DNA from 3 places in the Nonomuraea sp. NPDC004702 genome. Region 1 is predicted to be linked to each of the others. Evidence: riboswitches for the same ligand, from Rfam matches in the RefSeq annotation. Region 1 holds a riboswitch; each other region holds the start of a gene.

The links. Region 1 has a riboswitch for cyclic di-AMP ahead of ACWEJ6_RS31875 (coiled-coil domain-containing protein). Riboswitches for the same ligand answer to the same signal wherever they lie in the genome.
Region 2: it holds a riboswitch for cyclic di-AMP, as region 1 does, so the genes downstream of both, ACWEJ6_RS15075 (C40 family peptidase) here and ACWEJ6_RS31875 (coiled-coil domain-containing protein) in region 1, are expected to answer to the same signal.
Region 3: it holds a riboswitch for cyclic di-AMP, as region 1 does, so the genes downstream of both, ACWEJ6_RS01555 (C40 family peptidase) here and ACWEJ6_RS31875 (coiled-coil domain-containing protein) in region 1, are expected to answer to the same signal.

The regions. Positions count from the first base shown of each region.
Region 1 is NZ_JBSGCE010000031.1:2,622-10,098, forward strand. Features, by position in the region: gene ACWEJ6_RS31825 (DinB family protein) at 1-103, opposite strand, end outside; tRNA gene ACWEJ6_RS31830 (tRNA-Pro) at 180-256, opposite strand; tRNA gene ACWEJ6_RS31835 (tRNA-Gly) at 346-419, shown strand; gene ACWEJ6_RS31840 (hypothetical protein) at 516-881, opposite strand; gene ACWEJ6_RS31845 (uridine kinase) at 1,013-1,642, shown strand; gene ACWEJ6_RS31850 (HAD family hydrolase) at 1,596-2,234, opposite strand; gene ACWEJ6_RS31855 (TrpB-like pyridoxal phosphate-dependent enzyme) at 2,309-3,640, shown strand; gene ACWEJ6_RS31860 (50S ribosomal protein bL37) at 3,680-3,757, opposite strand; gene ACWEJ6_RS31865 (DeoR/GlpR family DNA-binding transcription regulator) at 3,895-4,674, shown strand; gene galT (galactose-1-phosphate uridylyltransferase) at 4,671-5,741, shown strand; cyclic di-AMP (ydaO/yuaA leader) riboswitch at 5,810-5,948, shown strand; gene ACWEJ6_RS31875 (coiled-coil domain-containing protein) at 5,954-6,931, shown strand; gene sigJ (RNA polymerase sigma factor SigJ) at 6,947-7,477, opposite strand, start outside.
Region 2 is NZ_JBSGCE010000009.1:229,989-237,465, reverse strand. Features, by position in the region: gene ACWEJ6_RS15085 (RDD family protein) at 1-1,082, opposite strand, end outside; gene ACWEJ6_RS15080 (amino-acid N-acetyltransferase) at 1,168-1,737, opposite strand; cyclic di-AMP (ydaO/yuaA leader) riboswitch at 2,025-2,176, shown strand; gene ACWEJ6_RS15075 (C40 family peptidase) at 2,183-3,226, shown strand; gene ACWEJ6_RS15070 (helix-turn-helix domain-containing protein) at 3,314-3,526, opposite strand; gene ACWEJ6_RS15065 (cytochrome P450) at 3,805-4,908, shown strand; gene ACWEJ6_RS15060 (winged helix-turn-helix transcriptional regulator) at 4,898-5,296, opposite strand; gene ACWEJ6_RS15055 (NADP-dependent oxidoreductase) at 5,377-6,306, shown strand; gene lysX (bifunctional lysylphosphatidylglycerol synthetase/lysine--tRNA ligase LysX) at 6,354-7,477, opposite strand, start outside.
Region 3 is NZ_JBSGCE010000001.1:308,895-316,371, forward strand. Features, by position in the region: gene ACWEJ6_RS01535 (O-methyltransferase) at 123-770, shown strand; gene ACWEJ6_RS01540 (Uma2 family endonuclease) at 842-1,393, shown strand; gene ACWEJ6_RS01545 (branched-chain amino acid aminotransferase) at 1,416-2,513, opposite strand; gene ACWEJ6_RS01550 (3-isopropylmalate dehydrogenase) at 2,714-3,760, opposite strand; cyclic di-AMP (ydaO/yuaA leader) riboswitch at 3,860-4,018, shown strand; gene ACWEJ6_RS01555 (C40 family peptidase) at 4,073-4,621, shown strand; gene ACWEJ6_RS01560 (NAD(P)-dependent alcohol dehydrogenase) at 4,605-5,597, opposite strand; gene ACWEJ6_RS01565 (DUF2306 domain-containing protein) at 5,779-6,450, shown strand; gene ACWEJ6_RS01570 (response regulator) at 6,423-7,124, opposite strand; gene ACWEJ6_RS01575 (sensor histidine kinase) at 7,165-7,477, opposite strand, start outside.

The sequences.
Region 1 (7,477 bases):
CGGCGCATTTGACGGCCAGCGTGCCGCGATGCCATTCGAGCCAGTTGCCGAGCACGGTCCGTTCGTCGCCGGTGAGGGGTGGGGGCACACGATTGTCTGTCACGCCTCGACCTTAAGGGGCGCTTCGTCCGGGTCCGCGAACCAAGAAGCCCCCTCCGCGTCGGAGGGGGCCGATGACCTGGTCGGGGCGACAGGATTTGAACCTGCGACTTCTTGCTCCCAAAGCAAGCGCGCTGCCAAGCTGCGCCACGCCCCGCCTCGCCGGGTGCGCATGCGGTCCGTGACTCCGGTACGCTTACGCCCTGACGACCGGATGAAGTCTAGACCAGAGTTCGACCGGTTCGCGCGGACGTAGCTCAATGGTAGAGCCCTAGTCTTCCAAACTAGCTACGCGGGTTCGATTCCCGTCGTCCGCTCCAAGCACGAAGGCCCAGGTCCGGGAGATGATCCCGAGCCTGGGCCGCACTGTTATCCGATCTTGTCCTTCTGCGATGACGAGACTCAGGGCGGTGCCCTCACCAGATCCACATGCCGTGCCGCCCGTCGCGGGCCGCGTTCTCGGGGACGACGAGATGTGCGGCCTCCTGACCGACACGGGCATCTTCGCCCAGCGGGATCGCGAACCGATGCTCGCCGGAATCAACCGCCAGGAGCTTGGCCGGCATCATCTCGTAGCCGTCGATCACGTGACCGATGTAGTGGCGCATGACCACAGGTGCGTCGCCGTGCGGGAAACGCCAGCCCCGGCATCCGTACAAACCGAACGGATCGGCGAGGGCCCGGAGGATCACATCGTCGAAATGCAGCTCAACGTGATCCCGCACGAAACAGACTGCTGACACTTCACGACCGACGAGGAGTGAGATGCCTTCGTCCGGCACAGGCCCACAGTGGTCCATGCGGCCATCCTGGCACGGGCACAACCGGGGAGCTTGCGGCTGCGTCGCCGCACCCGCGCGGGGGCGGCGGGGGCCTGGCCTTTTGTGATCTTCGGGGGCGTAGGCTGGCGTCGATGCGTGCACGTCCGATCTCCCGGGAGGCGCTCGTCGAGGAGCTGGCCGAGCTCGTCGCCGCGCGGCCCAAGGACGCCTGGGTGCGGGTGGCGGTCGACGGGGCGCCCGCGGCGGGGCCCGGCGCGCTGGCCGACAAGCTGGTCGCGCCGCTGCGGTTGCGCGGCAGGCCCGTGCTGCGGGTGTCGGCGGGTGACTTCCTGCGGCCGGCCTCGCTCCGGCTGGAGCACGGCCGGACCGATCCCGACGTCTTCTACGAGGACTGGCTCGACGTCAAGGGCCTGCTGCGCGAGGTGCTCGAACCCCTGGAGCCGGGCGGCTCGGGGCGGGTGCTGCCGGCGTTGTGGGACAGCGGGATCGATCGCGCGTACCGGCTGCCGTACCGGGAGCTGGCGCCTGGCGGGGTGGTGCTCGTGGACGGCACGCTGCTGCTGGGACGGGGGCTGCCGTTCGAAGTGAGCGTGCACGTGTGGCTGTCGGCGGGGGCGCTGGCGCGGCGCACGCCGCAGGACGAGCGGTGGCGGCTGACGGCCTACGAGCGGTACGAACGCGAGGCGCGCCCGCAGCGGGCCGCCGACGTGGTGGTCAGGGCCGACCATCCGGACCGGCCGGCGGTGCTGACGGACGGCTGAGCCCGAGCAGCGCGTCCAGCTCGGCGATCGCCTGGGCGTTGGAGGTGAAGCGCACGGCGTGCAGGCCGGCCGCGCGGGCGCCCTCGACGTACGGCTCGTGGTCGTCGAGGAACACCGTGGCGGCGGGGTCGGCGCCGAGGGCGTCGCAGGCCGTCAGGTAGATGCGCGGATCCGGTTTGCGCACTCCCGCCTCGTGCGAGTAGACGATGTGGTCCACCAGGCCGGCGTAGCCGTACGCGGCCTGCTCGCGTTCCCTGGCGCCGACGAAGCTGTTGCTCACCAGGCCTGTGCGGTAGCGCGGACGCAGGGCGCCCAGGTACGCCATGAGCTCGGTGTTGGGCGTGCCGAGGTACTCCGTCCAGACGTCGTCCATGAACGCCCCGGCGTGCGCGCCGAGCACCTTGGTCACCTCGGCGCCGGCCTGCTCCTCCGTCATCTCGCCGACCGCCCCGGCCAGCCAGGTCGGCTCCAGCCGGGCGTCGATGTGCCCGGCGGGCAGGCCGAGCTTCTCCTCCCACCTGGCCGTCACGCCCAGGGACGGCGTCAGCTCCAGCACCCCGCCGATGTCGCACACGACCGCATCGATTTTCATATGCTCCTCCTGTGAACTGATTCAACCAAGGTAAAGAAGGAACGTGTCCGTGTCCAGACCCTTGACGGCCCACAGTGGCGGCTCAAACTGAAACGGTGATCCCTGGCAACTGGTACAACATCGTTCCCGATCTTCCCGTGCCGCCTCCGCCGCCGCTGCATCCCGGCACCCGCCGTCCCGTCGGGCCGGACGACCTCGCGCCGCTGTTCCCCATGGAGCTCATCGCGCAGGAGGTCAGCGGCGACCGCTACGTGCCCATCCCCAAGGAGGTCATCGACGTCTACCGGCTGTGGCGACCCACACCGCTGATCAGGGCGCACCGGCTGGAGAAGGCCCTCGACACGCCGGCCCGCATCTACTACAAGTACGAGGGCGTCTCACCGGCCGGGTCGCACAAGGCGAACACCGCCGTGCCGCAGGCGTACTACAACGCCAAGGAGGGCGTGCGGCTGCTGACCACGGAGACCGGCGCGGGACAGTGGGGGTCGGCTCTGGCGTTCGCCTGCGCCCAGTTCGACGTCGAATGCCGGATCTGGATGGTTCGGGCGTCCTACGACCAGAAGCCGTACCGGCGCTCGCTCATGCGCGTGTACGGCGCCACCGTCCACCCCAGCCCCTCCCCCCTCACCGGCGCGGGCAGCAAGGCCCTGGCGGACGACCCCGCCTCCCCCGGCAGCCTGGGGCTGGCGATCAGCGAGGCGGTCGAGGTGGCCGCCGCGAACCCCGAGGCCCGGTACGCGCTCGGCTCGGTGCTCAACCACGTCCTCATGCATCAGACGGTGATCGGCGAGGAGGCCCTGGCCCAGCTGCCCGAGCTGCCGGACCTGGTCATCGGCTGCACCGGCGGCGGCTCCAACTTCGCCGGCCTGGCCTTCCCCTTCCTGCGGGAGAAGCTGGCCGGACGGATCGGCACCCGATTCAGGGCGGTCGAGCCGGCCGCCTGCCCGTCGTTCACCCGCGGCGTGTACGCCTACGACTTCGGCGACACCGCCGGGCTGACGCCGCTGCTGAAGATGCACACCCTCGGGCACTCCTTCGTCCCCGACCCGATCCACGCCGGCGGGCTGCGCTATCACGGCATGGCGCCGCTGCTGTCCCACATGTACGAGCTGGGGCTGTTCGAGGCGGTGACCCGTACCCAGAGCGAGTGCTTCGAGGCGGGTGTGCGCTTCGCGCGGACCGAGGGCATCGTCCCGGCCCCCGAGCCCACGCACGCGCTGGCCGAGACCATCGCCGAGGCGCTGCGCTGCAAGGAGAGCGGCGAGGAGAAGGTGATCCTCACCGCGCTGTGCGGGCACGGCCACTTCGACCTGGCCGCCTACGACCGCCATCTGGCCGGCGAACTGGAGGACTACTCGCTTCCGCAGGAGCGCCTCGACCAGGCGCTCACCGAGCTGCCCGGCTGAGATGACACGGGTGGCCGCGAGATCCGCGGCCACCCGTGTTCAGTTCGCGTTCGGGCGCTTCCTGTGGTTCGCCTTCTTCTTCTTGCGCCCCCTGCCCTTGCGTGCACGCTTCGCCATGGGCTCACCTCCAGCGGTCGGGATCGTGACCTTCAAGGTCTCCCCTGCCCGCGGGCCGCACAAGCGATACGCCGTGACCTAACATTCCTCAACAATCTCGTGTCATAATTTGGTGGAATCTGTTGGAAGGGGTGGGCGTGCTCGCACAGCAGCGTCAGCAGACGATCCTCGAACGCGTACGCAGCAGCGGCGGCGTCCGGGTGGCCGACCTCGTGCGCGAGCTCGGCGTCTCCGACATGACGATACGCCGCGACCTTGAGGTGCTGGCCGAGCGCGGGCTGCTGGAGAAGGTCCACGGCGGCGCGACGGCCCTCGGCCCCGGCTCGACCGAGGAGCCCGGCTTCACCGCCAAGTCCGCCCGCCAGCAGCAGGAGAAGGAGGCCATCGCGCGGCACGCGGCCACCCTCGTCCGGCCGGGAACCGCCGTGGCCCTCTCCGCCGGCACCACCACATGGGCGCTGGCCCACCACCTCGTCGCGGTGCCCGAGCTGACCGTGATCACCAACTCGATCCCCGTCGCCGACGTCTTCCACCGCAACCCGCGCGCCGACCGCACGGTCGTGCTGACCGGCGGCGTGCGCACGCCCTCCGACGCGCTCGTCGGCCCCGTGGCGGTGGCGGCCATCCGCCGCCTGCACGTGGACACGCTCTTCCTCGGGGTGCACGGCATGAGCCTGCGCGCCGGGTTCACCACGCCCAACCTGCTGGAGTCCGAGACCGACAGGGAGCTGGTGGCCGCGGCGCACCGCCTGGTGGTCCCCGCCGACCACACCAAGTGGAACACGGTCGGCATCAGCACGATCGCCGAGCTGACCGAGGCCGACGTGGTCATCAGCGACGCGGGGCTGCCCGAGGAAGCACGCACCGAGCTGGCCGAACGGGCCGGAGAACTGATCATCGCGGAGGGCACGCCTTGAAGCGCACCATCACCCACCTGGCAGACGGCCGAGAGCTGATCTACTTCGACCGGCGCGACGACGCCGACCGGAGCGCGATCGACCGGCGGCCGCTCGATCCGCGGCCGGTGGCCTCCGAGCTGCGCTACGACCCGCTGACCGAGGAGTGGATCGCGATCGCCGGCCACCGGCAGACGCGGACGTTCCTGCCGCCGGCCGACGAGTGCCCGTTGTGCCCGTCGTCCGCCACGCGGGCGTCGGAGATCCCGGCCCATGACTATGACGTGGTGGTGTTCGAGAACCGCTTCCCCTCTTTCTCCGGAAATTTTGGGACTTACGGGGATGTCGGCGGCCTGAGTGAGGTGCGGCCGGGTGTCGGGCGGTGTGAGGTGGTGTGCTTCACCTCCGACCACTCCTCCTCCTTCTCCAGGCTCTCCAACGCCCAGGTCAGGCTGGTCATGGAGGCGTGGGCCGACCGCACGGCCGAGCTGTCCGGCATCGAGGGCGTCGAGCAGGTGTTCTGCTTCGAGAACCGGGGCGAGGAGATCGGCATCACGCTCCCCCACCCGCACGGGCAGATCTACGCCTATCCCTACGTGACCCCGCGCACCAAGCTCCAGCTGGGGGCCGCCTCTCGGCACACGGGTGGCAACCTGTTCGCCGACGTGCTGGCCGCCGAGCAGGCCGCCGGCACGCGGGTGGTGGCCGCCAACGAGCTCTGGACGGCGTTCGTGCCGGCCGCCGCGCGCTGGCCGTTCGAGGTGCACGTGTATCCGCACCGGCAGGTGCCCGACCTGGCGGCGCTGTCGGAGGAGGAGCGGGCCGCGTTCGCGCCGCTGTACACCTCGGTGCTGCGGGCGCTCGACGCGCTGTTCGGGGTCGCGATGCCGTACATCTCGGCCTGGCACCAGGCGCCGGTGCGGTACGGCCGTGAGCTGGCCTACCTGCACCTGGAGCTGTTCAGCATCAGGCGGGCGCCCGGGAAGCTGAAGTACCTGGCGGGCTCGGAGTCGGCCATGGGGGCCTTCGTCAACGACGTGCTGCCGGAGGAGGCGGCACGCATGTTGCGATCACGAATTGATCACTAATTGGTTTCTCATTAAAGTCGCATGACTCGTGATCTACCACTAATATCCCGTTAGACATCGGCCATAACGGTCGTTGTACGCCTAATCCCGGGCGTGTTGCCCGGGAGCCGGGGACCCATCGCATCCGGGGTGAATCCGCGCAAGTGGTAGGGACTGCTCCCGTGCCCGAACCCGTCAGCTAACCCGGCCGGCAGAGGGAGAGGAACAACCACGTGGCGGCTTCGTCCCCCGCGAGTCTTGCCGTCGGTCTCATCACCGCCACCGCCCTGCTCGTCCATCCGGCCGCGGCCTCGGTCTCCGGGGCAGCCGCCGTGGCGGCCGCGCCCAAGCCGTCCGAGGCGCAGCTGCGGGCCCAGCTCAAGGAGCTCAACCGCAAGGTCGACAAGCTCATCGAGGCGTACAACCTCAAGCGGGTCGAGCTGGCCAAGGCCCAGCAGGCCGCCACCGCGGCCCAGCAGCGGCTCGCCGCCGCCGAGCAGGCGCTGGCCACGGCCGAGCAGCGGGTCGCCGAGATCGCCCGGCTGCGCTACCAGAACGGCGACACCTCCCTGCCGGCGTTCATGATGACCCCGGACGGCGGCGGCGCGGCCGTGCTCGAACAGCTCACCGCCGAGCAGCAGGCGGTCGTGGACAGCGTGGCCAAGGCCCGCGACGACCAGAAGAAGGCCGCCACGGCCGCCGCCGCGCTCGCGACGGAGCTGAAGGCGGGCACGGCGGAGGTGGCCGAGCAGCGCGACGACGCCCAGGACGTCATCGACGACATCAAGAAGAAGCTCCAGGACCTGGTGCCGTTCGGGCCGGGCAAGAAGTCCGACGGGAGCTGGGCGCCCGAGCTGCCGGCCGGCTCGGACAACATCACGCCGCGCACCCGGCTGATGCGCGCGCAGGTGCAGAAGAACTTCTCGCTGCCGTACGAGGTGGGCTGCTTCCGGTCCGGCTCCAGCGGCGAGCACCCGCTCGGCCGGGCCTGCGACTTCATGATGAGCACGGGCGGCACCATGCCGAGCGCCGTCAACAACGCCCTCGGCGACCGGCTGGCCGACTGGGCGCTGAAGAACAAGGCCAAGCTGGGCGTCAAGTACGTGATCTGGAAGCAGCGCATCAACCAGGGCTCGGGCTGGCGCGCGATGTCCGACCGCGGCAGCATCACCGAGAACCACTACGACCACGTGCACATCTCGATGAACTAGCCGCGGACCGGCGGCTCAGCGGATGCCGGTGAGCTTGTCGGGGTTGGTGACGGAGTAGACGGCGGCGATCCGGTCGCCCTCGGGCGTGAGATCGACGACGACCACGGCCAGCGGCCCGTCACCGGAGAAGACGAGCGCGCACGGGTCGCCGGCCACCCGCCGGTAGCGCAGGTCCACCGCGCCCGGGGTCAGCGTCGCGGCGACGGACATGAACACCGCCGCGACCTGGTCCCGGCCGTGGACCGGGTGCAGGCTGGTGGCCGGTCCCTTGCCGCCGCCGTCGGTCCACAGGGTCACCTCCGGCGCCAGCACCTCCAGCAGGGCCCGCAGGTCACCGCCGAGGGCGGCCGCGGCGAACCGCTCGGTCACCTCGGCGTGGACGTCGGGCTGGGTCCGGTGACGAGGACGGCGCGCGTGGACGTGGCGGCGCGCGCGGGCCGCGAGCTGCCGGACCGCCGCGGGCGTGCGCCCGAGGATGCCGGCCGTCTCCGGGTGGCTGAAACCGAACACCTCGTGCAGCACGAAGACCGCTCGTTCCAGCGGTGA
Region 2 (7,477 bases), on a different contig from region 1:
GGAGCGCCCGGAGGCTGCACGCCGACGGGCTGACCGTAGGGCTGGCCGTAGCCGGGCTGGCCGTAGGGCTGCGACTGCTGCTGCTGGCCGTATGCCTGGCCGTACTGCTGCTGGTCGCCGTACTGCTGGCCGTAACCCTGTTGCTGGTCGCCGTACTGCTGCTGGGCGTAGCCGCCCTGCTGGCCGTACTGGGCGTCCTGGCCGTAGCCCTGCTGCTGACCGTAGTCGGACTGCGGCTGCTGGCCGTAGCCCTGCTGGCCGTACTGGGCCTCCTGGCCGTAACCCTGCTGACCGGAGGCGGCCTGCTGGCCGTAGCCGGGCTGGGCGTACTGCTGGCCCGAGGACTGCGGCTGCTGACCGTAACCCTGCTGGCCCGAGGCGGCCTGCTGGCCGTACTGGGCGTCCTGACCGTAGCCCTGCTGCTGGCCGTAGTCGGGTAGCGACTGCGGCTGCTGGCCGTACTGCTGCTGGCCGTAACCCTGCTGACCCGATGCGGCCTGCTGGCCGTACTGGGCCTCCTGGCCGTAGCCCTGCTGACCCGAAGCGGCCTGCTGGCCGTAGCCGGGCTGGGCGTACTGCTGGCCGGAGGCGGGCTGCTGGCCGTAACCCTGCTGGCCGTACTGGGCTTCCTGGCCGTAGCCGGGCTGCGTGTACTGCTGGCCGGAGGACTGCGGCTGCTGGCCGTAGCCCTGCTGACCCGAGGCGGCCTGCTGGCCGTACTGGGCCTCCTGGCCGTAGCCGGGCTGCGTGTACTGCTGGCCCGAGGACTGCGGCTGCTGGCCGTAGCCCTGCTGCTGGCCGTAGCCCTGCTGACCCGGGGCGGCCTGCTGGCCGTACTGGGGCTGCTGGCCGTAGCCCTGCTGGTGGCCGTACTGCTGCTGTTGCTGGCCGTACTGCTGTTGCTGGCCATAGCCCTGTTGCTGCTGCTGACCGTATGGGGGCTGGCCGAAGGCATCGTCCGCCCGGTAGCCGACCACAGTCACGTCCGGGTCGGGCTCACCGGGCCGACGGCCGTGGTGCTGGCCGTACTCGGGGTTCTCGCCGGAATCGTCCTGTGGGTACGGCGGCTGTCCGGTGCTCACCGTGTCACCTCGCTTCGAGTGCGCATGTGGCACGTGTCAGGACACATGCCTGTGCTGCCCAACGTATCGACATAGGTATCAACAATCACCTTTCCAAGTGGTCAAGGTCCGCGTCACCCGATGTCAGATGCAGCAGCATGCGGGTGTTGCCAAGGGTGTTCGGTTTGACGTGTTCCAGATCAAGGAACTCCGCCACACCCTCGTCGTACGAGGCCAGCAACTCGGCGTAGACCTCGGGTGAGACCGGTGTGCCCTGGATGGGGCGGAAACCGTGCCTCGCGAAGAAGTCGACCTCAAAAGTCAGACAGAATACACGCCGCAGTCCCAGATCCTTCGCCTGCCGGACGAGTGCCGAGACGATCCGCCGCCCCACGCCCAGCCCCCGGCACGCGGGATCGACGGCCACCGTACGGACCTCGGCGAGGTCCTCCCAGAGCACGTGGAGCGCGCCGCAGCCGACGACCTCCCCGCCCCGCTCGGCCACCCAGAACTCCTGGACGTCCTCGTACAGCGTGACCGTGGCCTTCTCCAGGAGCCGCGGCCCCGCGCCCGCGTAGGTGTCCACGAGACGCCTGATCGCACGCACGTCGGGCGTGCGCGCACGCCTGACCACGACCGCGGTCTCGGGGACTGCCACTTCGGCCACCTGCTCCATGGCTCTCCAGGGTACAGATCTCATTACGGCTCGGCCCTAAATCCCACGTCTCGGGCATCTCATCACATCCCGTGGTCAGGTGAACACGGGCCGACTTGGAGCTTTCCTCCAGACCTCAGCACCCCGAATGCTGGACAAAAGGTGCAGAAGCCCGCTTCCGTACGGCTACCCACGAGATCACCTTGTGACCCTTCAGTTGTGAAACCTCTACAGACTCGGCAGTTCCGGTTGAGCGTGAACCCGGAGTGCATTAGTGTCCAGCGACGATGTTCTCCGCGTAATGCGCGCGGAAAGACACGCCCAATTCCCGCAAGGGAAGCCGGGGAACCAACGGCGGCGAGCACCTGGCGCCACCACTTGGGGTGAATCCGACCATCTCGGTAGGGCTGCTCCGGCCCGAACCCGTCAGCTAACCCGGCCGGCGTCGATGAGAGGAGCTCGGTTGGTGAAGCGGACGTTCGACCGCTCGGGGACGTCCGGGGGCAGGCACGCCCGCCCCCAGGAGCAGGCCAGGCGCGCACACCGCCTCGGCGTCATCGGCGTCACCGTCGCCGCGATGCTGTTCGCCGTCCCCGTCGGCTCCGCCGCCGCCGACCCGAAGCCGTCGCTCTCCGAGCTCTCCGACCAGGTGGAGAAGCTGCACGAAGAGATCGAGACGCTGGCCGAGCAGTACAACGAGCAGCGCGAACGGCTGAAGGCCGCCCAGAAGGCCAACGACTCCGCCCAGAAGATCCTGGCCACCAGCGAGTCCGACCTGGCCGCCAAGCGCGCCAGGGCCTCACTGCTCGCCCAGAACGCCTACATCACCGGCGGCCTGGACAAGGCCCTGGCCTTCGCCCAGTCCGGCGACCCCGAGACCTTCCTCGACCGGGCCGCGACCACGTACGCGCTCGAACAGCAGCAGGGCGAGGAGGTCAACCAGCTCGCCAGGGCCATGGAGGCCGCCGAGCGGGCCAGGGCCGGCGCCAAGACCCGCATCGCCGAGGTCCAGAAGCTCGTCACCGATCTGGAGAGCAGGCGCTCGAAGATCACCAAGCTGGTCACCAAGGTCGAGAGCAACCTCTACCGGCGGGCCGTCGGCGAGGCGGGCCGTCCCGGCACCCGGGCCGTGCGCGTCAACCTGCCGGTCATCGGCGACGGCAAGGCCGCCCAGGCCGTCAAGTGGGCCCTCACCCAGCAGCTCAAGCCGTACGTGTGGGGCGCCGAAGGGCCGCGCTCCTACGACTGCTCCGGGCTGGTGATGGCCGCCTACCAGCGCGTGGGCATCTCGCTCCCCCACTACACCGGCGACCAGTGGACGGCCGGCAGGCAGGTCAGCCGCGACCAGCTGCGCCCCGGCGACCTGGTGTTCTTCTACAGCGACCTGCACCACGTCGGCATCTACATCGGCGGCGGCATGATGGTCCACGCTCCGCGGACGGGTGACGTCGTGCGGGTCGCCCCGATCGGCGGGCGGCCGTTCGCCGGCGGCGTGCGCATCGCGGACTGACCCGCGCGCCGGTTCGCCCAGCGCCACTTCGCCCAGCGCCGGTTCGCCCAGCGTCACTGGATGATGAGCGCCACCAGATGAGCGCCGCTAGATGAGCTGGCGGCGCGCCGCCCATGCCACGGCCTCGATCGCCGTGGCCACCCCGATGCGGTCGCAGATGCCCCTCAGCCTGCGCCGTACGGTCCGTCCGCTGATGTCCAGCCGCCTGCCGACCCGATCGACCGTCACTCCCCTGGCCAGCTCGGCCAGTAACGCCAAATCCGCGTGGCTCAGCTCAACGCCTTCTGTGAGCACATCCACCGGGAGCCCTCCCCCAAACAGCAGAACTCGGACCTTTCAGGCGAAGCAAAGCCGCTCGTCTCGGTGAAGGTAAACGCATCGCGGAAAGGTCGTCAAGCGCCACAATCGGCGCCCTTGACCAGTGCTATTGACATGATCACTTATATGTGACGTACTCCGCATATGTTGGCACGCCGTGGTCCGCTATGAACGGTCCAAACGATCAATTCGGCGGCCCGGTTCCACCTCCGATGAGCGCCACCGACGTGCTGGGTTTTGATCCCTCGGATCCGCAATTTGTGCGCGATCCGTACGTCCGATATCGCGAGCTGCGAGCCGCCGGGCCGATCTTCAGAACGCGCGGCGGGCTGCTCGTCGTGACCACGTACGAGTGGTGCGCGGCCGTGTTGCGCGACCCCGGGTTCGGTCACGGAACGTCCCCGTCCGCGCAGGAAGAGGCAGGTCAGCCCGGCAGGTCGTTCCTGCTCATGGACCCGCCCGATCACACCCGGTTGCGTGCTCTGGTCAGCCGCGCGTTCACGCCGCGCATGGTGGCCCGCCTCAGGCCGCGGATCGAGGCGATCACCGCCGACCTGATCGGGCGGCTGCCGGAGGAGGCGGAGCTGATTTCCGGCTTCGCGTACCCGCTGCCGGTGATGGTGATCAGCGAGATGCTCGGGGTGCCGCCGGAGGACCACGACCGCTTCCGCGGATGGAGCGAGGCCCTTGCCCGCGGACTTGACCCGATGCTGACAGACGCCCTCATGTCGGAAACGGAGCGTTCCAGGAACGAGTTCCGCGACTACTTCCGCCACCTGATCGCACGGCGACGCGAGCGTCCCGGCGAGGACCTCCTGAGCGCCCTCGCACACGTCGAGGAGCTCACCGAGGCCGAGTTGCTGGCGACCTGCGTGCTGCTGCTCGTGGCCGGCCACGAGACCACCGTCAACCTCATCGCGAACGGCGTGCTGAACCTGCTGCGGCACGACCTGCTGCACCGCGCCGCCGAGCGCCCGAGGGAGGTCGTGGAGGAGGTGCTGCGCTTCGATCCGCCGGTCCAGCTCACCTCCAGGATCGCGCTGGAGGACCGGGAACTGGGCGGGACGCCGGTGCCCGCGGGCTCGGCCGTGCTCGTGCCGATCGGCGCGGCCAATCGCGACCCCGCCGCGTTCGCCGATCCCGACCGGTTCGACCCCGGCCGCGAGCCCGGCCGCCACCTGGCCTTCGGGCTCGGCCTGCACTTCTGCCTGGGCGCGACGCTGGCCAGGATGGAGGGCGAGATCGCGCTGTCGGCGCTGGCCGCGGCGGCGCCGAAGATGGAGGCCGCCGATCCGGATCCGCCGTACAAGGAGAACGTGGTGCTGCGCGGGCTGGCCCGGCTGCCGGTGCGGCTCAGGCGGTAGCGTCGTAGCGTTCCCTGGCGGCCTCGACGTCCTCGATGTGCTCCTCGGCCCACGCCTTGATGGCGGTGACCAGCGGCATCAGGCTCTGGCCCAGCGGGGTGAGCGCGTAGTCGACGCGCACCGGCACCTGCGGCGTGATCCGGCGCGCCACCAGGCCGTCGCGCTCCAGGCCGCGCAGGGTCTGGGTGAGCATCTTCTGGCTGACCCCCGCGATGTGCCGGGCCAGGTCGCTGTAGCGGCGCTCGCCGGAGGCCAGCGAGCTGAGCACCAGCGTGACCCATTTGTCGCTGAGCCGGTCGAGCAGCTTGCGGGAAGGGCATTCGGCGAAGTAGGCGTCGAAGGCGAGTCTCGCCTGGTCACGCCGCTGCGCCGCCGTCGTGGTGGCCACCGTCTCACTCCTCGCTGTGTGTTACGCACTTCCAGGTGCCTACTTACTGAAAGAGAGTAACTCTTCCTAGGGTCACGGGCATGACGAACATGCGTGCACTCATCGGCGGCTCCGGCGCTCCCCGGCTGGTGTCCGCGCCGCTGCCGGTGGCGGGGCCCGGCCAGGTGCGGATCAAGGTGGCCGCGGCCGGGGTCAACCCCTTCGACCTGGCCGTGGCGTCCGGGGCCCTGGTCTCGTACGGGCTGGCCAGGAAGCTCGACTCGTACGGGATCGGCTTCGACGCCGCGGGGACCGTCGACCAGGTGGGCCTGGGAACCTCCTTCAGCGTGGGAGAGGAGGTCGTGGGGCTCTGCGCGCGGCTGGAGCTGCCGTACAAGGCGCAGGCCGAGTACGTCGTGCTGGACGCCCCGGCGGTGGCCCGCGCGCCGCGCGGCGTGAGCCCCGTCCACGCGGCCACGCTGCCGCTGAACGGGCTCACCGCCTGGCAGGCGCTCGACCGGACCGGCGTCGGGCCGGGCGGCACGCTGCTGGTCACGGGGGCGGCGGGGGCCGTCGGAGGCTACCTGGTGGAGCTGGCCGCCGTGCGCGGCGTCAGGGTGGTGGCCGCCGCCGGCGCCGCGGACGAGGAGCTGGTACGCGGCTTCGGAGCGGAATGGTTCGTCCCGCGCGAGGAGGACCTGGCCGAGGCCGTACGGGCGCAGGTGCCCGGCGGTGTGGACGCCGTGGTGGACGCGGCCGTGCTGGGCCTGCCCGCGCTCGACGCCGTACGGGACGGCGGAGCGTTCGTGGCGCTCGCGTCGGGGGTCGCGCCGGTGGCGCTGCGCGGCACGGACGTGGCCACCGTGCTGTTCCGCTCGGACGCCCGGCAGCTCGCGGAGCTGGTGCGCCTGGTCGAGGCCGGACGGCTGACGCTACGCGTGGCCGGGACGTACCCGCTGGAGAAGGCCGCCGACGCCCACGCCCGCCTGGCGGAGGGCGGCCTGCGCGGACGGCTGGTGCTGGTGCCCTGACCGTCCGGACCGGCGCCCCGCACGTGCGCGGGGCGCCGGACGGCGGCTCAGTGGGTGGGCTTGACCAGCGGGAACAGGATGGTCTCGCGGATGTTCTTGCCGGTGAAGGCCATGATCATCCGGTCGATGCCGGCGCCCATGCCACCCGTGGGCGGCATCGCGTACTCAAGGGCCTGCAGGAAGTCCTCGTCGAGCTGCATCGCCTCAAGGTCGCCGCCCGCGGCCAGCAGCGACTGCTCCACCAGCCGGTGGCGCTGGTCGATCGGGTCGTTGAGCTCGGAGTAGCCGGTGCCGAGCTCGGTGCCGAACCCGATCAGGTCCCACTTCTCGGTCAGCAGCGGGTTGTCGCGGTGGAGACGGGCCAGCGGCGAGGTCTCCAGCGGGTAGTCCATGACGAACGTCGGCTGCACGAGCGTGTGCTCGACCAGCGCCTCGAACAGCTCCTGGACGAGCTTGCCCGACCCCCACTTGACGTCCCAGTGGACCTCGCGGCGATCGGCGATCTTCCGCAGCTCCTCAAGGGTGGTCTCGGTGGTGATCTCCTCGCCCACGGCGTCGGACACCAGGTCGTAGAGCCGGACCCGCGGCCACTTCTCCAGGCCGAGGTCGATCTCGACGCCGTCGTGCACGACCACGGTGGTGTCCAGGGCGGCCACGACGGCCTTCTGGTACATGCGCTGCGTCAGGTCGGCGATGTCGTTGTAGTCGAGGTAGGTGCCGTAGGCCTCAAGCATGGTGAACTCGGGGTTGTGCGTGGAGTCGGCGCCCTCGTTGCGGAAGTTGCGGTTGATCTCGAAGACCTTCTCGACGCCGCCGACCACCAGCCGCTTGAGGTAGAGCTCGATCGCGATGCGGAGGTAGAGCTCCATGTCGTAGGCGTTGATGTGGGTCTTGAACGGCCGGGCCGTCGCGCCGCCGTGGATGGGCTGCAACATCGGGGTCTCGACCTCGAGGTAGCCCTCCTCGTGCCAGAAGTCGCGCACCGCGCGCACGGTCGCGCTGCGCACCCGCGCCATCTTCCTGGCCTCGTCGTTGACGATGAGGTCGACGTAGCGCTGACGCACCCGCGCCTCGGGGTCGGTGAGGCCGACGTGCTTCTCCGGCAGCGGGCGCAGGCACTTGGCGGTGATCTGCCAGCTGTCGGCGAGGATCGACAGCTCGCCGCGGCGCG
Region 3 (7,477 bases), on a different contig from region 1:
CAGCTCACCGATCGCGCAGACCCTACCAACGCCGGAACCACTCTCCGGACAGCCGCCCGGGGCGGCTCCCTCATTGGTACCTGATGACGATGAGAGAACGCTGTGAGGGGAGAATGACCTTCATGAAGGCGAACCTCCTCGACCCCGCGGTGGGCCGGTACATCCTCGACCACTCCACCCCGCCCGACCCCCTGCTCGACGAGCTGGCGCGGGAGACCGCCGAGGCGACGGGCGACGCCGCCAGGATGCAGATCTCCGCCGACCAGGGCCGGTTCCTGACCATGCTGACCCAGCTCACGGCCCCGGCCGTGGCGGTCGAGGTGGGCACGTTCACCGGCTACTCGTCGGTGTGCATCGCGCGGGGGTTGTCCGGCGGGCGGCTGCACTGCTTCGACGTGAGCGAGGAGTGGACGTCCATCGCCCGGCGCTACTGGGAGCGGGCGGGCGTGACCGACCGCGTCTCGCTGACGCTCGGGCCCGCCCTGGAGACGCTGGCCGCCTTCGACGAGCCGATCGACCTGGCCTTCCTCGACGCCGACAAGGGCAACTACCCCGGTTACTACGAGTTGCTGGTCGAGCGGCTGCGCCCGGGCGGCCTGCTGCTGGCCGACAACACGCTGCGCAGCGGCCACGTGGCCGACCCGGCGCGCTCGGAGACGACGACGGTGCAGATCCGCGAGTTCAACGACCTGGTGATCGAGGACCCGCGGGTGAGCGTGGTGATGCTGCCGGTCGCCGACGGGATCACGATGATCAGGAAGAACCACTAGATCGCGGGACGCCGCCGCCGTTACTCTGAGTGATCCTTTGGAAACCCCCGGCAAAGCATGAGGACGGCGGCATGGTCAGGCCCCTGGAAGAGCGCTACCGCACCGTGCGCGAACTGTTCCCCGAGTTCCGCATCGAGACGGTCCAGGGCCGGATCGTGGTGAACGAGCCGGGCACCTGGCAGCACAACACGATCCTGTCCCGGACGTTGTTCCAGCTCGCCGCCGCGGCGGCGGTCCGGGGCTGGGAGATCTGGCCGAACATCACCGTCTACCTGGGCCCCGGCCACGATCTCTACGTGCCCGACCTGGCGGTGGTCCCGCGCCGGCCGCGTCTGCACGAGGAGCACGCCGTCCACGGCGCCTCGACGATCCTGCTCGTGGACGTCGTCTCGGTGGCCACGACGTACGACGTGCACTTCGTCAAGACGGGCGGTTACGCGCGCGGCGGGGTGCCGCTCTACCTGGTGATCGACCCGTTCCAGCGGCTGGTGACACTGTTCGGCGGGCCGGGCGGGCCGCGCTACCGCAGCGAGAACGTCGTCTCCCTGGGCGAGCCGGTGTTCCTGCCCGACCCGTGGAACCTCCACGTCGACACCGCGGCCCTGACGGAGGCCGGCGCCTGAGACGCCGGCCGTCCGCGCGGCTCTAGCCGATCTTGTGGATCCAGTTGCGGGTGTCGGGACGGGCGCCGTACTGGATGCCGACGAGCTCCTCGCGCACCCGCATCGTCACCGGGCCGGGGGTGCCGTCGGCGATGGTCCAGGCGCGGTCGTCGCCCCTGACCGAGCCCACCGGCGTCACCACGGCGGCGGTGCCGCAGGCGAACACCTCGGTCAGCTCGCCGGAGGCGCAGGCGGACTCCCACTCGTCCACCGAGACCAGCCGCTCCTCGGCCTCCAGGCCGAGGTCGCCGGCCATCTCCAGGATCGACTCCCGGGTGATGCCGGGCAGCAGGGTGCCGGTGAGCGCCGGGGTGACGAGCTTGTTGCCGAAGACGAAGAACAGGTTCATCCCGCCCATCTCCTCGACGTACTCGTGCTTGTGGGCGTCGAGCCAGACGACCTGGTCGCAGCCGTTGTCGACGGCCTGGCGCTGGGCGACGAAGGCGGCGGCGTAGTTGCCGCCGCACTTGGCGAAGCCGGTGCCGCCGGGCGCGGCGCGCGTGTACTCGGTGGACAGCCAGACCGAGACGGGCTTGATGCCGCCGCTGAAGTACGAGGCCGCCGGCGAGGCGATCACCATGTACTTGTAGGTCTTCGACGGGTAGTTGACGCCGAGCCCGGCCTGCGTGGCGAACATGAACGGGCGCAGGTAGAGGCTGTGGCCCTCGGTGGTCGGCACCCACTCCTTGTCGGCCGAGACCAGCAGCTCCAGCGACTCCACGAACGCCTCCTCCGGCAGTTCGGGCATGGCCATGCGCTCGGCCGAGCGGTTGAAGCGGGCGGCGTTCGCGTACGGCCGGAAGGTCGCGATCGAGCCGGAGATCTGCCGGTACGCCTTCAGGCCCTCGAACAGCTCCTGCGCATAGTGGAAGACCGAGGTCGCGGGGTCGAGCGAGAGCGGCCCGTACGGCATGAGCCGGGCGTCGTGCCAGCCCTCGCCGTCGGTGTAGTCGATCGAGATCATGTGGTCGGTGAAGACCTGCCCGAACCCGGGGTTCGCCAGTACCTGCTCCCGCTCGGCCGCGGTGCGAGCGTGGTCGGAATGCTGCACGTCGAAGCTGAGCTTCTGAGCGATGGTCATGACGGAGGTCCTTCTCTCTACGAATCTGCGACTTCGAAAGCTGATTCTGTTAGCTACTGCCCGCGAGCAGTATTCGTACTTCCTAGTGTCTCGCGATTTGGGATAGCAAGAGGCAGTTGGGGTGGTTAGATCCGGCGAACGCGAAAAAGCGCCTGGCAGTCCGTGTCCGGACCGCCAGGCGCGTGCGGGGCTAGGCGGTCCTAGCCGGCTACTCGCGCGGCGATGTCGTCGCCGATCTCGCTGGTCGTGCGGCCGGCGCGGCCGGTCACCCGCTCGGCGATGTCGGCGGCCACGGCCTGCTCGACCTTGGCGGCCTCGGCGTGCAGGCCGAGGTGGTCGAGGAGCATGCCCACGGACAGGATGGTGGCGGTCGGGTCGGCCTTGCCCTGACCGGCGATGTCGGGCGCGCTGCCGTGCACCGGCTCGAACATGCTCGGCGAGGTGCGCTCGGGGTTGATGTTGCCGCTGGCCGCCAGGCCGATGCCGCCGGCGATCGCGGCGCCGAGGTCGGTGATGATGTCGCCGAACAGGTTGTCGGTGACGATCACGTCGAAGCGCTCGGGCTGGGTGACGAAGAACATCGAGGCCGCGTCGATGTGGCTGTAGTCGGTGGTGACGTCGGGGAACTCCGCGGCCACGCGGTTGACCGTGCGCTGCCAGAGGTCGCCGGCGAAGGTGAGCACGTTCGTCTTGTGGACGAGCGTGAGCTTCTTGCGGGGCCGCGACTGAGCCTTCTGGAAGGCGTACCGCACGACGCGCTCGACGCCGTGGGCGGTGTTCAGCGACTCCTGGGTGGCGATCTCGTGCGGCGTGCCGCGGCGCATGACGCCGCCGGTGCCCGCGTAGAGGCCCTCGGTGCCCTCGCGGACGACGACCATGTCGATGTGCTCGGCGGTGGCGCCGGCCAGCGCGGTCTCGACGCCGGGGAACAGCTTGACCGGCCGCAGGTTGACGTAGTGGTCGAACTCGAACCGGAGCTTGAGCAGCAGGTCGCGCTCCAGGATGCCGGGCGGCACGCTGGGGTCGCCCACGGCGCCGAGCAGGATCGCGTCGTAGCCGCGCAGCTCTTCGAGCACCGCGTCGGGCAAGGTCTCGCCCGTGCGGTGGTAGCGGGCTGCGCCCAGGTCGTAGTGGGTGGGCTCGATCTTCGTGCCCACGGCCTCCAGGACCTTGAGCCCTTCGGCTACGACCTCGGCGCCGATGCCATCCCCGGGGATGACGGCCAGGCGGATGTTACGCGACTCCATGGGCGGTACCTTACCGGCTCGTCTCGGCTGACGAACACATCATCTCAACAACCGGACAATCCGTTTTGGGGGGATTGCGACCTTTTGACCGTTTCGTTAGAGTCCGACGAGCCTAATCCGCGCAGCCGCTGCGTGGAGCCGGGGACCCACCTTTCCCCCCGGGGCGAATCGGCTGCGCCTCCCCCCGAGGAGCCGCCGTAGGGCTACTTCCAGGCCCGAGCCCGTCAGCTAACCCGGTCGGCCACGTGGAAGGACAGTCCCCTGTCTAGCATCGCCATCCTTGTGGCGGTGGCAGCGGGCGCAGCAGGTCTCGTGCCTGCCGCCCCCGCGGCTCCCGCCGCTCCGGCCGCTCCGGCCGCCCCCACCCCCTCCATCACCCTCACCGGCCCCCAGGTGAAACAGGTCCAGGAACGGCACGCGCCGAAACCGGCCTGGAAGGTCGCCCTCGAATACGCCATGGACAAGCGCGGCACCCCGTACGTGTGGGGCGGCGCCAGCGAACGGGGCTACGACTGCTCGGGCCTCATGCTCCGGGCCTACGAGGACGCCGGCATCGAGCTCCCCAGAACCGCCGCGGAGCAGTACGGCGCCTTCTCCAGGAAGATCGCCTGGAAGGATCTCAAGCCAGGCGACCTGGTGTTCTTCAGCGGCCTCGGCCACGTCGGCATGATCTCCAAGCCCGGCTACATGGTCCACTCCCCCCACACCGGCGACGTGGTGAAGGAGGAACGCCTGTCGCAGTGGCGCAGGCAGGCCTTCGTCGGCGCGGTACGCCCCGACCCCAAGGGCGTCAAGCGCTGGGCCGACTACAAGCAGCTCCAGAAGGCCCCCGCCCCGGCCATGCTCACCGCGACCCTGTGACGACGACCTTCCCCGGGGCGTGCCCCTCCTCCTGGTAGCGGACGGCCGCCGGGAGCTCGCCGAAGGGGAAGGTCCGGTCGATGACCGGGGTGACCGCGCCCTGCTCGATCAGCCCGGTCAGCGTCAGCAGGTTCGCCCTGTTGCTCCCGCAGCGGACGACGTCCGCCCTGACGATCCGCTGCGGGACGAAGGGCCCCGACGCGAGCGCGGCGAACATGTGGCCGGCCGGCTGCACCCAGCGGCCGGCCGGCCCGCCGACCAGCACGTACGTGCCCTTCCTGGTCAGCACGCGGCGACAGTCCGCCAGCCGGCGGCCGCCCGCCACGTCGAGCAGCAGGTCGAAGCGCCGGCCCGAGGCCGCGAAGTCCTCCTTGGTGTGGTCGATGACGTCGTCCGCGCCGAGCGAGCGGACCAGGTCCGCGTTCCGCCCGCTGCACACGCCCGTGACGTGCGCCCCCAGCGCCTTGGCGAGCTGCACGGCGAACGTGCCCACGCCGCCGGACGCGCCGTTGACCAGCACCTTCTGGCCCGGCTGGAGGCGTCCCTCGTCGCGCAGCGCGATCAGCGCGGTGTTGGCCGCCATCGGCACCGCCGCCGCCTGCTCGAACGACAGGCCCGCCGGTCTGGGCGCCACCTCGCCCTGCCGCAGGCAGACGTACTCGCCGAAGCCGCCCCCGAGTGACATCGCGTACACCTCGTCGCCGGGACGGAACAGCGTGACGTCCTTGCCGGCCGCCTCGACCTCCCCCGCCACGTCGGCCCCGAGGACGGCGATGCGCGGCCGGCGCAGCCCGACCCCGCCGCCCATGACCCTGGCCAGGTACGGCTCCCCCCGCATGAAGTGCCAGTCGTAGGGCTGCACGGACGTGGCCCGCACCCGGACCAGCACCTCGTCGTCGCGCGGCACGGGCCGCTCGACGTCGGTCAGGACGAGCTGGTCGGGCGAGCCGAACGAGCGCAGGACGTACGCCTTCATCGTTTTCTCCCTCGTGCCGCTGATGTGCCGCCAGTGTGGGCCTGACCTGCGCGGACGCTCAACGGTCGAAAGGCGACGGCTCGATGGCCGAAAGTACGACGGCCCGCCCGCCGATGGTGCGAACCAGGACCGGCCGTCCGCGCGATGACCGGGCACGGGCGTGGGCGGCACGCTCTCAGGCATGAGATGGATCGCACCCGCCGGGCTGCTCGCGCTCAGCGTCGTCCCGCTGGTCGCCGGCGCAATCCGGGTGACCGAACTGGCCGCCGGCGCCCCCGTGACCGCGGACAACGCGCGCTTCTTCGCCATGCCCGTGCCGGTGTTGCTGCACATCCCGGCTTCCCTGGTGTTCTGCGTCCTCGGCACGTTCCAGTTCCAGGCCCGGTTCCGGGCCGGGCGGCCGGGGTGGCACCGCGCGGCGGGGCGGGTGCTGGTGGCGTGCGGGCTGGTCGCGGCGCTGTCGGGGGTGTGGCTGACGCTCTTCTCCGACCTTCCCGCCGGCGACGGGATGTTGCTGGCCGCCTTCCGGCTGCTGTTCGGGACGGCCATGGCCGCCTGCCTCCTGCTCGGCCTGGCCGCGATCCGGCGGCGCGACGTGGCCCGGCATCGCGCCTGGATGACCCGCGGGTACGCGATCGGGCTCGGCGCGGGCACGCAGGCGTTCACCCTGGCGTTCGGGCTGGCCGCCTTCGGGCCGCCCGGCGAGCTCGGCCGGGCGCTGCTCGTCGGCGCGGGCTGGGTGATCAACCTGGCGGTGGCCGAGTGGGCCGTCCGCAGAGCCCGCAGAGTCCGTGGAGGTCGCGGAGGTCGCGGAGGTCGCGGAGGTCAGGTGCGTACGCGGTCGGTCTCGTAGGCCCACATGGCGATCTCGACGCGGTTGCGCACGCCGAGCTTGGTCATCAGGCTCGCGACGTGGCTCTTGACCGTGCTGAGCGAGATGTGCAGCTCGCGGGCGATCTCGCTGTTGGTCCGGCCGCGGGCCACGGCGCGCAGGATCTCCTCCTCGCGGCCGGTGAGCGCCTCGATCGGCTGCGCGGGCGCCTCCGTACGCCCGGCTCCGGCGAACGCGGCCAGCAGGCGCGCGGTCACGCTCGGGGCGATGAGCGCCTCGCCGCCGGCCGCCGCGGTCACCGCCTGGGCGAGCAGCGCCGGGCCGGCGTCCTTGAGCAGGAAACCCCTGGCTCCGGCGCGCAGGGCGGCGTAGACGTACTCGTCGAGGTCGAACGTGGTGATCACGACCACCGCCATGGGGTCGGCGACGTCGGGCCCGGCCAGCTCGCGGGTGGCCGCGATGCCGTCGAGGCCGGGCATGCGGATGTCGAACAGGCACACGTCGGGGCGCAGGCGGCGGGCCAGCTCGACGGCCCGCCTGCCGTCGCCGGCCTCGCCGACGACCTCGATGCCGGGCTGGGCGTCGAGAATCATCCTGAGCCCGGTACGGGCGATCTCCTGGTCGTCGGCCACCAGCACCCGGATGGCCGCCGTGCCCTCCGGGTCGCTTCCCGCGGCCTCCCGCCGGGCGTTCATGCCGCTTTCTTCCGCGCTCACGCGGCCTCCCGCCGGGCGTTCATGCGGTCTCCTTCGGCAGGACGGCGGTGACCGTCCAGCCCCGGTTGGGGTTGGGGCCCGCCTCGCAGGTGCCGCCGAGCAGGGCGGCGCGTTCGATCATGCCGATCAGGCCGTACCCGGGAGCGGCGACCCCGCCGGCGCGGTCACCGTCGTCGCTCACCGTCAGGCGTACGGCGGCGTCGTCGGCGGTGACCCGGACGGTGATGTGGGTGGCGTGACGGGCGTGCCGCCGGGCGTTGGTGATCGACTCCTGGGCGATACGGTAGAGCGCCGCGCCGGCCGAGGGCGGCAGGTCGCCGAGCCCGTCCGCG